DNA from 2 places in the Natranaerobius trueperi genome. Region 1 is predicted to be linked to the other one. Evidence: a T-box and tRNA genes for the amino acid it is inferred to sense, from the RefSeq annotation. Region 1 holds a T-box; the other holds one or more tRNA genes.

What was found. A T-box is a leader RNA that pairs with one kind of tRNA and senses whether it is charged. The one in region 1 lies ahead of CDO51_RS05765 (valine--tRNA ligase), so its partner is inferred to be a tRNA-Val.
Region 2: it has a tRNA-Val gene. The T-box ahead of CDO51_RS05765 (valine--tRNA ligase) is inferred to sense a tRNA for this amino acid. The anticodon was not compared.

The regions. Positions count from the first base shown of each region.
Region 1 covers NZ_NIQC01000010.1:1,347-11,660, forward strand. The annotation lists gene tig (trigger factor) at 1-742, shown strand, start outside; gene clpP (ATP-dependent Clp endopeptidase proteolytic subunit ClpP) at 816-1,415, shown strand; gene clpX (ATP-dependent Clp protease ATP-binding subunit ClpX) at 1,439-2,707, shown strand; gene lonB (ATP-dependent protease LonB) at 2,844-4,457, shown strand; gene yihA (ribosome biogenesis GTP-binding protein YihA/YsxC) at 4,540-5,121, shown strand; gene CDO51_RS05750 (ATP-dependent DNA helicase) at 5,139-7,076, shown strand; gene CDO51_RS05755 (hypothetical protein) at 7,159-7,593, shown strand; gene CDO51_RS05760 (ferritin-like domain-containing protein) at 7,617-8,048, shown strand; T-box leader at 8,107-8,328, shown strand; gene CDO51_RS05765 (valine--tRNA ligase) at 8,385-10,314, shown strand, end outside.
Region 2 covers NZ_NIQC01000015.1:6,992-17,305, reverse strand. The annotation lists gene CDO51_RS07635 (putative manganese-dependent inorganic diphosphatase) at 102-1,745, shown strand; gene gltA (NADPH-dependent glutamate synthase) at 3,028-4,428, opposite strand; gene CDO51_RS07625 (sulfide/dihydroorotate dehydrogenase-like FAD/NAD-binding protein) at 4,413-5,264, opposite strand; tRNA gene CDO51_RS07620 (tRNA-Val) at 5,858-5,933, opposite strand; tRNA gene CDO51_RS07615 (tRNA-Val) at 5,968-6,043, opposite strand; tRNA gene CDO51_RS07610 (tRNA-Val) at 6,079-6,154, opposite strand; gene CDO51_RS15370 (helix-turn-helix domain-containing protein) at 6,334-6,510, shown strand; gene CDO51_RS07600 (tRNA (adenine-N1)-methyltransferase) at 7,202-7,972, opposite strand; gene CDO51_RS07595 (radical SAM protein) at 8,046-8,762, shown strand; gene CDO51_RS07590 (secondary thiamine-phosphate synthase enzyme YjbQ) at 8,780-9,160, shown strand; gene CDO51_RS07585 (sensor histidine kinase) at 9,170-10,314, opposite strand, start outside.

The sequences.
Region 1 (10,314 bases):
TATTCCTGGGTTCGAAGAACAATTAATTGGCACTAAACCAGGAGAAGAAAAAGAAGTAAATGTTACCTTCCCAGAAGAATATCCACAAGAGCAAATTAGTGGTAAAGATGCAGTCTTTAATGTTAAAGTAAAGGAAATTAAGAAGAAAAACTTGCTTTCTATTGATGATGAGCTTGCTAAAGATGTAAGTGATTTTGAATCTTTAGATGAATTAAAACAAGATATTAGCAATAGATTAGAACAAGAAGCAAAAGAAAAAGGTGAACAACAGGTTGAAGAACAAGTTGTAAGTAAAGCTGTTGAAAATGCAGAAGTTAATATCCCTGAACCTATGATTGACCAAGAACTTGATACAATGCTAAAAGAATTTGAACAAAACTTATCTTATCAAGGGTTAGATTTAAACACATATTATAAAATGGCAAACACTGATGAAGATAGCTTAAAAGAACAATTTAAAGATTCTGCAAAGAATAGAGTGAAGAGAAATCTTGTATTAGAAGCTATTAGAGATGAAGAAGGAATTACAGCAAGTGAAGAAGAAGTAGAAGAAGAGATTAAAAAAATTGCTGAGTCAGCAAACCAAGATCCAGAGCAGATAAAAGAATTTTTAGAGTTGCAAGGAAAAGTCTCTCAAGTAGAAGATCAAATAGCCACTAAAAAAGCGGTTGATTTATTGATAGATAATGCAGTTGTTACAGAAGTTGAAAAACAAGATACAGAAGAAAATGAAGCTGAATAAGTTATTAGTGAGTAAAAAATAGGAGACCATATTGATTAAGTGTGTTATTATATAATATAAAGGGGGTTTTAGTATGAATTTAGTTCCCATGGTAATTGAACAGACTAATCGCGGGGAACGCTCCTACGATATTTATTCAAGACTATTGAAAGATAGAATTATTTTTATTGGAACAGCTATTGATGATACTATTGCCAATTCAGTAATTGCTCAAATGTTATTTTTAGAATCTGAAGACCCTGAAAAAGACATACACTTGTATATAAACAGTCCGGGAGGACACGTACATGCAGGTTTAGCAATTTATGATACTATGCAGTATATCAGATCAGATGTTTCAACAATTTGTGTAGGTATGGCTGCGAGTATGGGAGCAGTATTACTTACTGCAGGAACTAATGGAAAGCGTTTTGCTTTACCAAATTCACGTATTATGCTCCATCAACCTATGGGAGGAGCTCAAGGGCAAGCTACAGATATTGAAATTCATGCAAAAGAAATCATGAAGACTAAAGAAAGATTAAATAATATCCTAACTTACCATACTGGTCAACCTGTTGACCAAATAAGAAAGGATACTGACAGAGATTTCTTTATGTCAAGTGAAGAAGCTAAAGATTATGGAGTAATTGATGAGATACTAGAAAGACCTCCCAAGTCTAAATCTGAGTAAGGTTTTTTAGAGAGGTGATTTGATTGTTTAAATTAAATGATGAAAAGGGCAAACTAAAGTGTTCCTTTTGTGGTAAAACGCAAGAACAAGTGAAAAAGTTAGTTGCTGGCCCTGGTGTTTACATTTGTGATGAGTGTATTGAACTATGTAACGAAATTGTTGAAGAAGAGTTAACTGATGATAATGGTGATTTCAGCATTTCTGAAATTCCAAAACCTAAGGAAATCTATGACATTCTAAATGACTATATAATTGGACAGGATGACGCAAAAAGAGCGCTTTCTGTAGCTGTTTATAATCATTACAAGCGTGTTAACGATGAAGCTAAAAAGAACGACGAGGTAGATATTCAGAAAAGTAATATCTTGTTACTAGGGCCTACAGGGGTAGGTAAAACCTTGCTCGCACAAACACTTGCAAAGATTTTAAATGTTCCATTTGCAATGGCAGATGCAACATCTTTAACTGAAGCTGGATATGTTGGAGAAGATGTTGAAAATATTTTATTAAAACTAATCCAGGCTGCAGATTATGATGTTGAAAAAGCTCAAAAAGGTATAGTGTATATTGACGAGATTGATAAAGTTGCAAGAAAAACTGATAATCCATCTATTACAAGAGATGTATCAGGCGAAGGGGTGCAGCAAGCATTACTTCGTATTTTAGAAGGTACTAAAGCAAGTGTTCCACCTCAAGGTGGTAGAAAACATCCACATCAAGAGTTTATACAGATAGATACTACTAATATATTATTTATCTGTGGTGGAGCTTTTGATGGCATAGAAAAAGTAATTCAAAATCGAATTGGTAAAAAAGGACTTGGGTTTGGTGCAGAGGTTAGAAGTAAAAAAGATGATGACATTGGTGAAATTCTTTCTAACGTCTTACCACAAGATCTCTTGAAGTTTGGTTTGATTCCTGAATTCGTTGGAAGAATTCCTGTGATTTCTTCTTTAGATGCCTTAGATGAAGATGCACTAGTAAGAATTCTAGAGGAGCCTAAGAACGCTTTAATTAAACAGTATCAAAAGTTGTTTGAGTTAGATGGTATTGATTTAGAGTTTAAAGAAGAAGCACTTAGAGCTGTAGCAAGAGAAGCAATCAATAGAAATACTGGTGCACGGGGACTAAGGGCTATAATTGAAGAGAATTTAAATGATATTATGTATGAGTTACCATCAACGGATAATGTAGATAAATGTGTAATAACAAAAGAGGTTATAGATGACGGTGAGGACCCAGTTACTGTGAAAAATGAGAATGGTAAAGAAAACAAACATGAATCTGCTTAAACAAAGAAGACCTAATGCTTAAAAAAGCATTAGGTCTTTTTTTTATGAAATAGTTTCTATCATTGAGAATAAATTCAAAATTAGTTCCGCATAATAGTATTAGGTTGTATTAAACGAGTTTTTGAGGGGGGATAGAATGGGAAGTTTTGCTGGTATATTTGCAATGGTTCAATTCTTTTTTGCTGTAGTCATTGGTCTTTATTTTTGGAATCAATTAAGAAGTCAACAATCTAGTAAAGCTACAGTAGAGAAAGAATCACAAAAACAAATGGAAAAATTAAGGAAGATGCGTGAAATCTCTTTAACAGAACCTTTAGCAGAAAAAACAAGACCCCAAAACTTTTATGAGATAGTTGGTCAAAAAGAAGGCCTAAAAGCTCTGAGAGCAGCCCTGTGTGGTCCGAATCCACAACATGTTATAATTTATGGTCCACCTGGAATAGGTAAGACAGCTGCTGCTAGAGTTGTTTTAGAAGAAGCTAAAAAAAATGTGAGCTCTCCCTTTGATAGTAATTCAAAATTTGTGGAGCTTGATGCTACTACTGCTAGATTTGATGAACGAGGTATAGCTGATCCTCTGATTGGTACAGTTCATGACCCCATTTATCAAGGTGCAGGAGCTATGGGCGTACAAGGTATTCCTCAACCAAAACCTGGGGCAGTCAGTAAAGCTCACGGTGGAGTTCTATTTTTAGATGAAATTGGTGAATTGCATCATATTCAAATGAATAAACTTTTGAAAGTTCTCGAGGATCGCAAAGTTTTTTTAGAAAGCTCTTATTATAGTTCTGAAAATCCTAATTGTCCACAATATATCCATGAAATTTTCCAAAAAGGCTTGCCAGCAGATTTCAGACTAATAGGAGCTACCACCAAAGGTCCAGAAAGTATTCCTCAAGCTATTAGAAGTCGCTGTGTTGAAGTTTTTTTTAAAGGCTTAACCCCTAAAGAATTAGAGAATATTGCACAAAACGCTATTAATCGGATAGGATTTGAGATTGAAGATGGTGCTTTAGATATAGTTAGGAAATATGCAAGTAATGGTCGTGAAGCTGTTAATTTAGTTCAAATAGCGGCAGGTTTAGCTCTTACAGAAGAACGCAAATCTCTAACACAAAAAGATTTAGAATGGGTGATTAATACTAGCCAAATTTCACCTAGACCTGATAAACTAGTTCCTGAACAATCACAGGTTGGATTAGCTAATGCATTAGCTGTTCTTGGTCCAAGTCATGGAACACTACTAGAAATTGAGGTAACTTCCTTTCCAACAAAAACAGGTCAAGGTGATATTAATGTTACTGGTTTGGTTGAAGAGGAAGAAATGGGAAGTGCTAGTAGAGTAGTAAGAAGAAAAAGTATGGCTAAAGGATCTGTTGATAACGTCCTAACAGTGTTAAAACATTATATGGAGGTAAATCCAAAAGATTATGAGATTCACATTAATTTTCCTGGAGCAATCCCAATAGATGGTCCATCGGCGGGAGTGGCTATAGCCACTGCAATTTATTCTTCTTTAACAGATAAGCCAATAGATCATAAAGTGGCTATGACTGGTGAAGTTTCAATAAGGGGTGATGTAAAGCCTGTCGGAGGTGTAGCAACAAAAATAGATGCTGCTAAAGAAGCAAAAGCAAGTAAAGTGTTAATTCCTAAAGACAATTATCAAAAAACTTTTGAGGATGATGAAGAATTAGAAGTAATACCAGTTTCGACTTTAGATGAAGTTATAGAACAGGTTACACTCTAACCTACACCGAAAAAATTCACGGTGTAGGTTTTTTATATGATAGAATAAGTAATGTACATGAAATTATAATGGAGGTGCTATTATGAAGATAGAACAAGCTGAATATGTTACTAGTGCTTATTTACCCTCTCAAATCCCTGAGGAAAAGTTTCCAGAGATATCGTTTATCGGGAGGTCGAATGTAGGTAAATCATCACTTATAAATACTTTAGTTACTAGAAATAACTTAGCTCACATTAGTAAAAAGCCTGGTAAGACAAGAACGATAAATTATTTTTTGATAAATGATGATTTGTATTTTGTTGATTTACCTGGGTATGGTTTTGCTAAAGTATCAAAAAAGATGAAAAAGGATTGGGAAGAACTAATAACTACTTATTTAACTGACCGTAAAAGTTTACGTGTATCTGTTTTACTTTTAGATGCAAGACATGGTCCTACAACAGATGATATTAACATGTTAGACTTTTTATTAGAGTTTAAAAGACCAGTAATATTAGTTGCGACGAAAATTGATAAAGTAAAAAATCAACAGCGTAATAAAAGATTGAAAGAAATGCGTAAAATGTTAGATATAGGCGAAGATGATCTTTTGATACCTTTTTCAAGTACAACTGGAGAAGGTAAACAGGAGTTTTTAGAAATAATTGAAGATGTTCTTTAGTATTTGAGGTGAATTAAATGGGACAGGAAAAACTCCAAAATATTTGGGCTTCTATGGAATCACAACTTGATGGGTTTGAAGCTAGAAAAGGACAGGTTGAAATGAGTGAAATAGTTTTAAACGCTCTTTCAGATGCTAATCATTTAGTTGTGGAAGCTGGTACAGGAACTGGTAAATCACTTGGATATCTTATACCAGCTGTTAACTTTTCTGAAAATGGAAATAGAATCATAATTTCAACAGCAACTATAGCTTTACAAGAACAATTAATAAAAAAGGATATTCCATTACTAGAACAAATAATAGGAAGAAAACTAGATGTAGAAATTATTAAAGGAAGAAGTAACTACTTATGTAAAGAAAAATTTTCTCAAAAGTTTGGACAAACTAGTTTAGATAATACTGGTGTACACAGAAATTTCGTTGAATGGGCAAGTGAAACTGAAACAGGGGATCGCCACGAAATTCAACCAGCTAAAGAGCTTTGGGACCTGATGGCTGCAAGTAGTGATACGTGTCTAGGTCAAAAATGTCCTCATTACAGTGATTGTTTTGTATTGATGTTAAAACGTAGAGCTGAATCTTCTGAAGTTTTAATTACTAATCATCATTTATTTTTCAGTGATTTAAAATTAAGAGTAGACTCAGAGGGGAGTTTATCAGTATTTCCAAGCTATGAAGGTGTGATTTTTGATGAGGCTCACCATATCCCGGAAATAGCAACTAAGTCACTAGGACATGAACTAAACTATTCGCAAGTATTAAAACTATTAAAAGAAATAACTACTTACGTAAAGGGGAATATGGAAGGAAATGAAAAAATTGTGAGAGAAACAGAAGAGACTTCCTACAAAGCTTTTCAGAGGTTAATAGATCATGGCAATAAGTTTGGTAAGAGTTTTTTATTACGAGAAATAGAATCGTTTGTATATCTAGAAGAATTTCGTTCTAAATTGGCTAAACTAACTAATCATATTGAAACTTTGTATATGGATGAATACAACGATCCTGAACGACCTAAGATGCTATACAATAGAATTAATAAAACCAAACAAGCTTTAGATTTAATCCTAGACTTCGAGGAAGAAGATTACGTTTCTTGGGTAGAAACAAAATATTCTAATAACCAAGTGGTAGATCTAAAAATGGCAACTAATCCTGTGTCAGTAAGTGACCAACTTAAGAACTTTTTATTTGGGTATATAGATACAGTGATAATGACTTCAGCAACATTATCAATTGAAGAAAACTTTTCTTATTTTAAAAAAAGGGTAGGTCTAACAGATGATACAATAACGTGTTCAATAAATTCACCATTTAACTATAAAGAGCAAGCTAGTATTTTTGTACCAAGAAATTTTCCTTTTCCACGAACAGATGAGTATGAAGAAAAACTTATAGAAGCTATACGTTATATGGTTACAAAAGTTGGTGGAAAAACATTAGTACTATTTACGAGTTATAGAATGATGAATTTAGCTTATGAAAAATTGAAAGATGATTTACCATATGAACTTTTATGTCAGAATATACAGCCTAAAGCTGAAATTCTTGAAACCTTTAAAACGAATTTTAGTTCAGTATTATTTGCGACAAATAGTTTTAGAGAAGGGATCGATGTTCCAGGCTCTTCATTACAAGTTGTAATAATGGATAAGATTCCTTTCTCAGTACCTGATGAACCTTTAGTAAAGGCTAGGATGGAGAGATTAAATAAAGAAGGAAAAAGTAGTTTTATGACATACAGTGTACCAGAAGCTGTATTAGCAGTTAAACAAGGGTTTGGTCGTTTAATTAGAAATAAATCAGATTCAGGAATATTTATACTTTTAGATGTCAGAGTGCACAGAAAACCTTATGGAAAATATTTTTTCAATTCTTTACCAGATGCTCGTTTTATAAAAACTTGGAAAGAGTTAGAAAATAAATTACATGAATTAGCTAATCCCTCTTGACATACAAGAGGGATTAAATTATATTATGTATATATTGTTTGTTGATAATTATAACTAATATTAACAAAAGGAGAGGAAAAGTATGTTTGAATCATTGAACTTTGTGAAAGTATATAAAAAAGTAGATAAATGTTGCTTAGGTAAGGGTGTATGTAATCATTGCAAAGGAAATGAATGTTTAGTTGGATTTTCGAAAAACATAATAATTAATGCTATGGAAAATGATGAATTTTATGTTGATGATGGTGTAGATAAAATACCTACATATGATTTAAAAGGTTATGAAAAAGAAGATGTGATAGAAGCTGTAGGGCAAATTTTAAAACAGTGTAAAAACTGTAAATTATATCATGATGAAGAGTGTATCGTTAATGTGACTAGATCAGCATTAGAACATATATTGACGGGAGATAACTTTGAATATAAGGGAAGTGCTTTTGTATATCTAAATGATATAAAAAATGTTGATCCAGAGCTTGGAGATGCTCTTTTTAAAACATATATGAAAGAAAACTAATCAAAAAATTAGGAGGTATTTAAATGACTGAAAAGAGAAATTTAACAACTGAAAATGTGATGGGTGAGGCTAAAGGCACAGAACTAGAAAGACCTATAAAACAAAACTTTCAAGGTGAAACACAAGAAGTTGGTTTATACCTTGCAATGGCACGTCAGGCTCAAAGAGAAGGATATGCTGAAATTGCAGAAGCACTAAAGAGAATTGCATGGGAAGAAGCAGAACACGCTGCAAGATTTGCTGAGTTAAACTCAATGATAAAAGAAAGTACCAAAGAAAATTTAAAAGAGATGTTAGATGGAGAAACATTTGCAAATGAAGGTAAAAAAGATGCAGCAAACAAAGCTAAAGACAATGATCTTACAGAAACTTTTACTTATTTTATTGAGTCATCTAAAGATGAAGCTCGCCATGCTAGAATGTTAGAAGGGTTACTTAACAAATATTTTGGATAATTCCTTGACATCAATTTTGTAGATGTGTATCATAAATATATTAGAAAAAATGATATTTTTAAAGTCTCGGATCGGGAGGAGTAGGTAGTATGGTCTTTTAGAGAGAGGAGCACCTAGGCTGAAAGTGCTCTAAAGAGCTGCTACTGAATGTCGCCCGGGAGATAGTAATCTGAACTTGTAGTAAGATTACTCGGTTTAAGCCGTTATTTTATTAAGTGTTCCATGTAGTTAGCATGGGAAATTAAGGTGGTACCGCGGAATTAGCCCTTCCGTCCTTTTATGGACGTAAGGGCTTTTTTACGTTATTTTACAAAACTTGAAAGGAGTGATTTTAAGATGTCTAAAACTAACTTAAACAAAGTTTACGATCCAGAAACTGTAGAGACCAAGTGGTACGAAAAGTGGTTAGAAAATAATTCTTTTAAAGCTGCTTGTGATGAACGCGAGAAATTTTCTGTTGTAATACCGCCACCAAATGTTACTGGATCTCTTCATATGGGGCATGCTTTAGATAATACTTTACAAGATGTTTTAGTACGTTTTAAAAGGATGCAAGGATATGATACATTATGGATGCCAGGTACAGACCATGCTGGTATAGCTACACAGACAAAAGTTGAGCAACATATATCTGAAGAAGATAACATAACTAAATATGACTTAGGAAGAGAAAAGTTTTTAGAAAAAGTTTGGTCATGGAAAGATGAATACCATGAACGTATTACTGCTCAACTGAAAAAACTTGGTGTGTCAGTTGACTGGTCTAGAGAAAGATTTACTATGGATGAAGGGTGTAGTAAAGCTGTTAGAGAAGTTTTTGTAACACTTTATGAGAAAGGGTTAATTTATCAAGGAGATTATATAATTAACTGGTGTCCTAGATGCTATACTGCTCTTTCTGATATTGAGGTAGAACATTTAGAGTCTGAAGGCACATTAACACATATAAAGTATTCTTTAACAGATGGATCTGATCATATATCTGTAGCAACTACTCGACTAGAAACTATGATAGGAGATACTGCTGTAGCTGTACATCCTGAAGATGAGCGTTATCAAAATATGGTAGGTAAAACTGTAAGACTTCCACTAGTAAATAGAGAAATTCCTATTGTTGCTGATGAATATGTGGATCCAGAATTTGGTTCAGGGGCAGTTAAAGTAACGCCTGCTCATGATCCAAATGATTTTGATATTGGAGAGAGACATAATTTAAAAAATATTGCTGTAATCGGAAAAGATGGTAAAATGACTGATGAGGCTGGAGAAAGATATGCAGGTATGGATCGTTATGATTGCAGAAAAGCTTTAAGAGATGATCTCATTGCAGGTGGGTTTATATTAGCAACTGATGATCATGAACACTCTGTGGGACAATGCCATCGATGTGATACTACCATTGAACCTTTAGTTAGTAAGCAATGGTTTGTTAAAATGGACCCCCTTGCAAAGCCTGCAGTTGAACTTGTTAACCAAGGTGATACCAAATTTGTTCCAGAAAGATTTGAAAAAATATACAGGAACTGGATGGAAAATATTAGAGACTGGTGTATTTCTCGTCAAATTTGGTGGGGTCATAGAATTCCTGCTTGGTATTGTAATTGTGGTGAAATGATTGTAAGTAGAGAAGAGCCAGAATCTTGCTCTTCATGTGGCAGTGAACTAGAACAAGACCCTGATGTACTAGATACCTGGTTCAGTTCTGCGTTGTGGCCTTTTTCAACTATGGGCTGGCCTGAAGAGACTGAAGATTTAAAGAAATTCTATCCAACTAGCGTGTTAGTTACTGGTTATGATATAATTTTCTTCTGGGTAGCAAGAATGATATTTATGGGTCTTGAGTTTATGGAAGAGCGTCCTTTTGATGATGTTCTGATTCACGGATTAGTAAGAGATGCTAATGGAAGAAAGATGAGTAAGTCGTTGGGTAATGGAATTGACCCATTAGAACTTATTGATAAGTATGGTGCAGATACACTTAGATATACATTAGTTACTGGAAATACTCCTGGAAATGATATGAGATTTTCTTATGATAAGGTAGAAGCTAGTAGAAACTTTGCAAATAAGATTTGGAATGCTTCTAGGTTTGCAATTATGAACCTTGATGGATACACACCACAAGAATTATCTGCAAATGATAAACGTTTAAGCCTAGCAGATAAATGGATTCTTCACAGATTAGAAGAGGTTACTAAGGATGTAACAAGATTATTTGAAAAATATGAACTAGGGGAAGCTTCTCAAACTTTATATGATTTTATAT
Region 2 (10,314 bases), on a different contig from region 1:
GTATATAATTTTTTAAAGTTCACTCTTTTATTCTGCTACTTATATGTTAAAATTAAACAGATATGTTCCTATAATTCAAAATACATATAGGAGGTAATTGAATGAATAATAAACCAATTTATATACTAGGTCATAAAAAACCCGATACAGATTCAATCTGTTCTGCTATTGCCTATACTTATTTGAAAAATAAGGTAGAAGGAACTGATAAATACCAGGCTGGTAGAATTGGAAACATTAATAAAGAAACTGAATACGTATTATCCTTTTTAGAGGTAGAGAAACCTCAATTAGTTGAAGATGTAAAATCTCGTGTGATTGATATGTTAACAAACCGACCAATCACAATCTCTCCAGAAACCACAATTAAAGAGATCAACGATATTAGAAAGACTAAACAAATAAAATCTCTACCAGTAGTTGATAATGAGTTTAAACTTCAAGGTCTCGTCACCATGGGAGACTTAGCAGCAAAAGTAATGACGGATTTAGAAAGAGATTTTCTTGGTCCAACAAAACTAGAATTAGACTGTTTATCAAAAATTTTGAATGGTAGGGTCATAGTAAAAAATCATGATACTAATCTATCAGGAAAAGTTTTGGTAGGTGCTATGAGTCAAAAAACTCTATCTAAATATATTTCCAAAAATGATATAGTTATATTAGGTGATAGACCGAAGGCTCAATTAGATTGTATAAAAGCTGGAGCTAAATGTCTTATCTTAACTTGTAATACAGAACCTAATGAAGAAATTATTTCAAAAGCATCTCAAAATGATAGTGCTATTATTACAGTACCTTTTGATAGTTTTAAAACTGCTCGCTTTCTTATAATGGCTACTCCAGTTAAATCTTTTCTTAAAAGTGAAGATATCATCCATTTTTACGACGATGATCTTATTGAAGAAGCAAAAAAAGAGATGCTATCAACTAGATTTAGAAGTTACCCAGTTATCGATCATGACCATAAATTAATTGGGATGGTATCACGTAAAGATCTATTAACTTTAAAAGGTAAAGAAGTTATTCTTGTTGATCATAATGAAAAAAGTCAAGCAGTAACTGGAATCGATGAAGCAAAGATAAAAGAAATAATTGATCACCATAGGTTAGGAGATTTATCTTCTAATGAACCAATATTAATTAGAAATGAGCCTGTTGGTTCAACTGCAACTATAGTATATCAACTATATAAAGAATATTGTATAAGTCCACCTAAACATATTGCAGGGTTAATGCTAGCTGCAATTTTGTCAGATACAGTGATGCTAAAATCACCAACATGTACTAATTTAGATAAGCAGTTTGCACATGAATTAGAAAAAATCAGTGAATTAAATATCCAGGAATTTGGAAAGAGAATGTTTCAAGAAGGTGCAGGCATCCTCAAAGAAAACCCGAATTCAATGATTACTAAAGACTTCAAAGAATTTTCTTTTGGTGAAAAAAAAGTAGCGATTGGTCAAATGAATGCAGTTGATAAGGACGACGTTCTCGCCTTTATTACGAATATAAGAAAGGCTATGACTTCTTTAGTAAACGAAAACGATTACCATCTATTGCTATTTATGATCACAGATATTCAAAAACAAGATTCCTTAATTCTAGCAGAAGGACCTGAGAAAGCTTCATTAGAAGCTGTCTTTCAAAAACCGCTAGATCTAGATAGTCTATATCTAGAAAATGTTGTGAGTAGAAAAAAACAGGTCGTCCCACCTCTTTCTGAATATTTTTCTAACCAATAATCGAAAGTGTCCTTTAAAAAAATAGTTAAATCTCTAAAATATTCCTCTTAGTATTAAACAAGAAAATGTCACCAAAGGGGATTATTTTATATCTAAAAGATTAGCACAACAAATATATTTTATATAAATGAGTTTCAAATGAGATGGTTATAAATACAATAAAGATAAAGCGGCTTCACTCGCAAGATTATCGAGCTTTAGCCGCTTTAAACTTATTTATCAACTTGAAGCCTTTTTTACTCTAAAACAAGTCAACTAATTGTGAGTTTTGATAGTTATAGAATCTTCTTATAGGGGGTATTTGTTGCTTTCTTCTTCTTAATTGTAATAATTACCCTTGCTTAAGTAGAGTTTCCTCTTTGTAAAACTCCCAATTTGTTCATTAATAATCCTAGCACTAAATAATGCTTGTAATATTTATTCTCGCTGATGTTCAATTTTATAGCACTATTTTTATCGTGTTAACTATTGCTGCTTGTGCAACCCTCTCTTTATTTATCCTAGCTCTTAATAACCGAATAATTTTCCAGAAATATATTATACATTAGGAAAAGTCCGCTGCATCAGTATCACTATAGTTACCACCGTATTTTGAAAATAATTTCATTGTTAACTGTCTTCATATTATGATAATTTATCGATTAGTGGTACTTACAGATACATCTTTAAGTTTACTATTAACCATAGATTTAACATTACTTTCTGCTTCAGTATTTAACTTTGATGATATAATACTGTAATTTCACATTGTTATGACTAATACTAAACTGTTTAACAATATACTTAAAGTCTTTATTATCGCCTATAACTTTTAAAGTTCCATTTTCATTCATTTTAACTTTTTCTGTCTTCTAGGTTCCTGTTGAGTATACCCCAACCTAGTTGTTATAGCTCAAGTTGAACATGCAGAAACACATTGATTACAGACTTACCTCTTGTTCTTCTAGAGGTCATTATGAAGATGTAGTTGAGGTAGTGTTATTGTATCTATTCCTCTATTCACCAAACAGAATACATCTATTATAATAAGTTTGTTTTAATTGAGTAATATATAATACCGCCCATATACATTATATTGTAAAAGAAGTCTTGTGTGGTTCTTTTCCTAGTAGACCTTGTTAAAGTTAGATGTAGATTATTTAAATAGCAGTTCACTTAATGCTAACACTTCGGGATTTGCAAAACCATCCAAAACAAATGGAAGCATTAAGAAACCCTCTTGTAGAAATTTAACATATCTACCGGTGAGGGGCTCTACTACTTAGATACTATAAAATTGTTTCTAGTTAGTACTTTTTATATACTCATCAATTGCGCGAGCAGCTTTTTTTCCTGCCCCCATTGCTTCAATTACAGTAGCTGCTCCAGTTACTATATCTCCTCCAGCGAATACACCTTGAATAGATGTAACACCAGTTTCATCATTTGTCAAGATATTACCCTTTTTGGTCAAGTCTAACCCAGGAGTAGTACTAGGCACTAATGGATTTGGTCCTTGACCCAGGGCAAGTACTACGTTTTCAACGTCCATCTTGTATTCAGAGCCCTCAATTGGTATAGGTCGACGACGTCCAGAATCATCCGGTTCACCTAATTCATATTCAATACATGTCATACTATTTAAATTATAGTTTTCATCACCATGAAATTCAACCGGGCTTGTTAACAACAGAAACTTAACCCCTTCTTCTCGAGCATGCTCTATCTCTTCAGCCCGTGCCGGTATTTCTTCTTCTGAACGACGATATACGATATAAGATTCTTCTGCACCTAATCGCAATGCACATCTTGCTGCATCCATGGCTACATTACCTGCACCAATAACTGCAAAACGTTTGCCAACTTTTACAGGTGTTAAATAATCTGGGAATTGATATGCTTTCATTAAATTAGTTCTAGTTAAAAACTCATTAGCGGAATATACCCCATTAAGGTTCTCGCCTGGAATATTCATGAAATACGGTAGGCCTGCTCCTGTTCCAACGAATACAGCATCATATCCATTTTCAAGAAAATCTTTTACAGACCCTGCTTTACCAACTACATAGTTCACCTTTATATCTACACCCAATTCTTTAATTTTATCAATTTCCTTTTGAACAATATCCTTTGGTAATCTAAATTCAGGGATACCATACATTAACACACCACCGGGTACATGAAGTGCTTCAAAGATTGTTACAGAATGTCCCATTTTAGCTAAATCTCCAGCCGCAGTTAACCCAGCTGGTCCAGATCCAACTATGGCAACTTTTTTACCTGTGGGTTCCCCTACTTCCATAGAAGATGAGCTGTTTTCATTAGCAAATTCCCAATCAGCAACAAAGCGCTCTAAACGCCCAATTCCTACTGGGTCACCTTTTTTACCAATAACACAATACTTCTCACATTGAGCCTCTTGAGGACAAACACGGCCACATACAGCTGGAAGACTATTCTTTGTTTTAATCTCTCTGATAGCTTCCTTGTAATCCTTTTGTTTTATCGCACCAATGAATTTAGGAATATTTATCTCAACTGGACAACCCTTCATGCAATTAGGAACTTTGCATTCGAGACAACGATTTGCTTCCGCTAAAGCCTTCTCTTCATTGTATCCTAAAGCAACCTCATCAAAATTAGTAATTCTTTCTTTCGAATCTTGAACTGGCATTTCATGTTTAGTCTTTACTTTTCGTGACATTTACAAGCACCTCCATCGCTGTGATTTGTGGCAGCTTCTACCCTGTGCTCATCATCTTGATAGTACGCTAAACGACGGGCAGCCAGTTCAAAATCAACTTCATGTGCATCAAATTCAGGACCATCAACACATGCAAACTTTGTTTCGCCCCCAACACTCACTCTACAAGCACCACACATACCTGTGCCATCAAGCATAATAGGGTTTAAACTAACAGTTGTTTTTAATTCTAATGGTTTAGTGGTGGCAGCCACTGCTTTCATCATTGGCATAGGTCCAATTGCCCATACATGTTCTACTTCCACATCCTCTGCAACTTGTTTTATAACATCAGTCACAAAACCCTTATGACCATAACTGCCATCATCTGTACAAACATATAATTGATCACTTACATCAGCCATTTTCTCTTCCCAGAATAATAATTCTTTAGTTCGAGCACCAATGACAGAAATTACCTCATTCCCTGCTTCTTTTAGAGCCCTAGCAATGGGAAAGACTGGTGCAATACCTACTCCACCACCTACACAAACAACCCGACCTAATTTTTCAATCTCTGTGGCCTTGCCTAAAGGACCTACAAAATCAACAACATAATCGCCTTCTTCTAATTTGCCTAATTCTTTAGTAGAACGCCCAACCTCTTGAATTATAATAGTTACAGTCCCATCCTCACGATTAAAGTCTGCAATAGTTAAAGGTATTCTCTCGCCCTTTTCATCCGTACGCAGAACCACGAACTGACCAGGCTTTGCATTTTCTGAAACATGAGATGCTTCGATTTCGAACAATTTAATAACAGGTGATAGCACTTCTTTGCGAACAATTTTATACAATTGATCACCCCTCCATTCGTTTTAATTTTCACAAAACAACTTCTGCTTCTTCATAAAAAAATAAAGGTGAAATACCCCCCCTTATTGTAAGTTAAATGTAACAACTATACTAATATAATTATAATATACAAACCAATTTTTTTCCACCCTTATATAATTGATTTTTCAGAGAAAAGTAACTTCTATAAATTTATAATTTTAACATTTTTGAACTGAAATTTTAAAACACTTGACTGAGTGGCATTATTACGAAACTGTGGACAACTTGATGCTGTTCTTAATACGATTATAACAGGGTTTATGGCTTTTATGTTTAAAATTAGGCTCTGTTATATTCCTTGGATCTCTATATTTTAGGTGTTGTGGTACCATAAGTGAACATTGGAATTTTATAATCTGTGCAAATCTCGAGAGCGTTGGTATCAAGTAAATATTGAATTAGAATTATAACAGTTAACTGTAAAATAGCATAAAAAAATCACTCCCTTTGTCCAAGTATTATTGAACCACAAGAAAGTGATCTTCATATTTTAAGGTAAATTTTAGTTTGAATACTTTTTTGGTCAACCACTTGAATGCCCGTTATGTCTAAATGGTGGGCGGAACAGGGCTCGAACCTGTGACCCCCTGCTTGTAAGGCAGGTGCTCTCCCAGCTGAGCTATCCGCCCATATAATATTTCACTTTTTCAATGTTGAAATTGTTGGTGGGCGGAACAGGGCTCGAACCTGTGACCCCCTGCTTGTAAGGCAGGTGCTCTCCCAGCTGAGCTATCCGCCCATATGATAATTTCACTTTTTCAATGTCGAAATTGTTGGTGGGCGGAACAGGGCTCGAACCTGTGACCCCCTGCTTGTAAGGCAGGTGCTCTCCCAGCTGAGCTATCCGCCCTCTCAACTGAACAAATATAATTTTACAGTAAAATTTGTTATCTGTCAACTACAATTTCTAATAAATTTTCTTTGCTTAATTGTAAAATCAAATTGAACTAAATAAAAACTCCATAGTGGACCCAACTGTAATATAATTAAATCACCACAAAATAACTAATTATAGGAAGGGTGCCCACTATGGATTACTTTAATGATGCACCAACTTCTCGCAAGAATAAACATCTAAATGATTTCGAGCTAGGAAAAATCGAGTTACTGCATAAACAAGGCTACAGCCTAAACGCTATCGGTAAAATTTTAAATAGAGCATCAAACACAATTCATAATGAACCAAAAAGAGGTACAGTGACCTAGAAAAAAACCGAAAGAACTACGGACCTCAATTTAAGTTTTATAATGTATAATGTGAAGACTTCATCAATCATACTACAAATTTATTTTGAAATTCCAAATTTTCTTTGGATTCTATTTATGGGTCTCTCAAAATTACGTTGATGCAGGTTTACTCAATATTAAAAACATCGATCTACCGCTAAAGACTAGACACAGGAATAAACCTAAACGAATTAGAAAACATAACAAGATCTTAGGACGAGTATTAGAGAACGATCTAAATAAATACTCGTCAAGTATTCGGTCACTGGGAAATTGACACCGTGATTTTTAAGAAAACAAAAACTGAATCTGTGTTGCTAACTATTACTGAGAGGAAAACGTTTGCAGATCTAGCATAATTAAAGAAAACTAGCAACACCAAAGTTTACTTTACACATCCTTACTCTTCTAGAGAAAGAGAAACTGACGAACAACATATCGGCTTGATTAAACGTTGCATCCCAAAAGGGAAGAGTCTCTCTGATTTTTCATCACAACAATTATTAAAGTCTAAACCTTGGTGTAATACCTTACCCAGACGGATCCTTGGCTACTTATCTCCAGACGAGGCGTTCTTAGAACAGTGTAGTGTTCTACTTAAGTAACACTTTTTATATTACAGTTGGAAACTAGTTCAACTTAATATTGCAATTAGCTTTTGTTTTAAATATCATTTCTCACTAACTAACTTTCTAGCTAAAATCAAATATCCTGTATGTCCTATCATCGTATCTTCTGGTCGAAGTCTGTTTGGATTATGCTTTAATCTTCTTGCCATTAACTCAACAATCTCAATTAGAAAAAACTCGTTTTCTTTCAGCACTGGAATTACATCACTCACTTGATTATACGTCGGCACTAATATACCAAGATTTCCTGAAGGTTTTAGGGCTTCTCTTACTTGTTTAATTACATTACATGGTTCTGGTAAATCTATTATAAAAGCATCTAGGTCTCTTTCGTCTATTCCATTATCTATAGACCGATTTTTTAAATTAATGTTATCAAATTTAGTTCCTTTTGAAATGTTTTTAGTAATATTTTTAATAAAGTCATCTCTCTCTTCATATGTATAAACTTTCCCATCAGTCCCTACAGTTCTAGAAAGAGATAAAGTCATAGCTCCAGATCCAGTCCCTGCTTCGCCAACTACATCTCCTGGGGAAATATCTAAATTATAGATCAAATAACCTATTTCTTTTGGATACATTATTTGTGTCTTTCTTTCTAGCTTTTTATCTAAAAAATCTGCTAGTGTACATTCAAATAAAAAATACTTTTTTTTATTAACATAAAAAGAAGAACCAGGTGTCATATCATTAATTTCTTTTCCTGTCATAATTCCAGTAGGTAATTGTATTTGGTCTGCTTTCAGATCAACTACTTTTTTAAATTTTTTTCCATCAGTTATCATTCTCTTAGTTTCTAATCCGCTAGTCATATTAATCACCTCTTCTTAATATTTTGCATCAAACCCAAATTTGTTGTAATATATTCCTAAGGGAGGGATAATAATGAATTATGTTTATGGCCCTATCAATTCTCGTAGATTAGGGACTTCTCTTGGTATAAATATTACTCCTGATAGAGATTGTAGCTTAGACTGCATTTATTGTGAAGAAGGACTCCCAACTCAAAATTTAACTCTTTCTCGAAAAGAATACACAATAACTGACAATATCATAGATCAAATTTATAATAAAGTCGAATCTTTACCAACCAGCTTAGATTATATCACTTTCTCAGGTTCTGGAGAGCCTACATTACATAACAAACTAGGTACCATGATTAAAAAAATAAAAGCTCTAAATATTCCCATCGCTGTCATCACCAACTCAACTTTAATACATCTTGAAGAAGTTCAAGAAGACTTAATATATGCAGACTTAGTCATACCTTCCTTAGACGCTATTACACAAAAAACTCTACATCAAGTCAATAGGCCTCATCCTGAAATAAAGATACATAATATTAAAAATGGTTTAGAGAAGTTCAGTCATAAATTCCTTGGTCAGATCTGGCTAGAAATTTTATTAGTGTCCGGTGTAAATGATTCATATGAAGAACTAACACAACTTTCAAAATTTGTTAACAACTATATACTAGTAGATAAAGTACAGTTAAATACTATCAGTCGAACCACAACACTACCAGGAGCTTTTCCTGTAGCTTCAAATAAGCTACAAAAAATTTCTGATCTTTTTACTGCACCTGTAGAAATATTTTGTTAACTAGGGAGGTATCCGCTTTGGATATAACATTAACTACATCTAAACATATCGAGTTAATAGATATATCACAAGAAATAGAAAATTTCATTGATTCTAGTAAAATGGATAGTGAAACTATTACAATATTCGTGCCACATACAACTGCTGCAATCACAGTTAATGAAAACTGTGATAGTGATGTAGTAAATGACTTAGAAACTGCATTTAAAAAGCTAGTACCAAGCATTGCTTTTAGTCATATGGAAGGTAACAGTCCAGCTCATTTATTAAGTTCTTTAGTAGGATGTAGTATAACTTTACCAGTGAAGAACAATAAATTAGACTTAGGAACATGGCAAGGTGTCTTCTTTTGTGAATTTGATGGCCCTAGAACCAGAAGAGTTAAAATTCTGGTTTAGGGCACCTATTTATTTGTATAGCGGAAAATAAACTGTAAAAACACTTCCTTGACCTTGCTCACTTTTTACTTCAATTTTAGCATTATGTAGTTTTACTAATTCATTTACAATAGCAAGTCCCAAACCGGAGCTTTTATTTTCACTACTTCTTTCACGTGATTTATCAACTTTGTAAAATCTCTGAAATATATTAGGCTTTTCATCTTCAGGGATACCCTGACCATTATCTTCAACCTGGATTGCACACCATGTATCTTGTTTAAAGCTTCTCACTATAATTTGCCCTTTTTCAGGCGTGTACTGTATTGCATTATTTAATAAATTAACAATGATTTGTTTGACTCTATGTCTATCCCCAAAGAATGAATGATCATTTTCAATTTTATCAGTTTTTATTTGTTGTTTCTTTTTTTCTGCCATAGGTGTAACAGTTTCTATTGAACTTTCAATAACCTCTCGAGAGTACAAGAGTTCTTTTTCTAAGTTTAATTTTCCACTTTCCATAGTAGACAAGTCTAACAACTTATCTACCATTTTATTTAATTCGACTGCATTTTTCCATATAAGTTGTATGTAATAATCGTAATCATCCTTAGAAACAATACCATCTAACATTAACTCGCTATATCCTCGTATTGAACTTAAAGGCCCTCGAAATTCATGAGAAGCATTGTCAACTAGATTTTTTCTAGATATAGCCAACCTTTTTTGCTCTTTTATATTGTTTTCTATTTCTTGTGCAGCTAAGTTAAAAGTTTGTGATATTTTCCCTAGCTCATCATCCGTTTGCGATATCTCATCATCGCCATTTTTAGTAAAATCCCCTTTTGCTAACGCTTGGGCCGACTTATTAATTGAACTTAAAGGTCTAGTAATATTTTTTGACAACGTAAGTGCAAAAATAATGGCTATTAAAACCGCTATACCACCAGATGTTATTGTAATTCTACTTATATTTGCGATTGTGTCTTCTATACCCGCTAATTGAACACTCACACTTACTAATCCAACAACAACTTTTTTTTCGTCATTATCATTAAATTCTTCGTCAGGATTATTAATATAATTCTCTAAGTCTAAATCATCATCTTCATACTCATTTAAATCTTTATATATTGGAATCGCTATTAATAATCTCTCTGTTTGAGGACCTA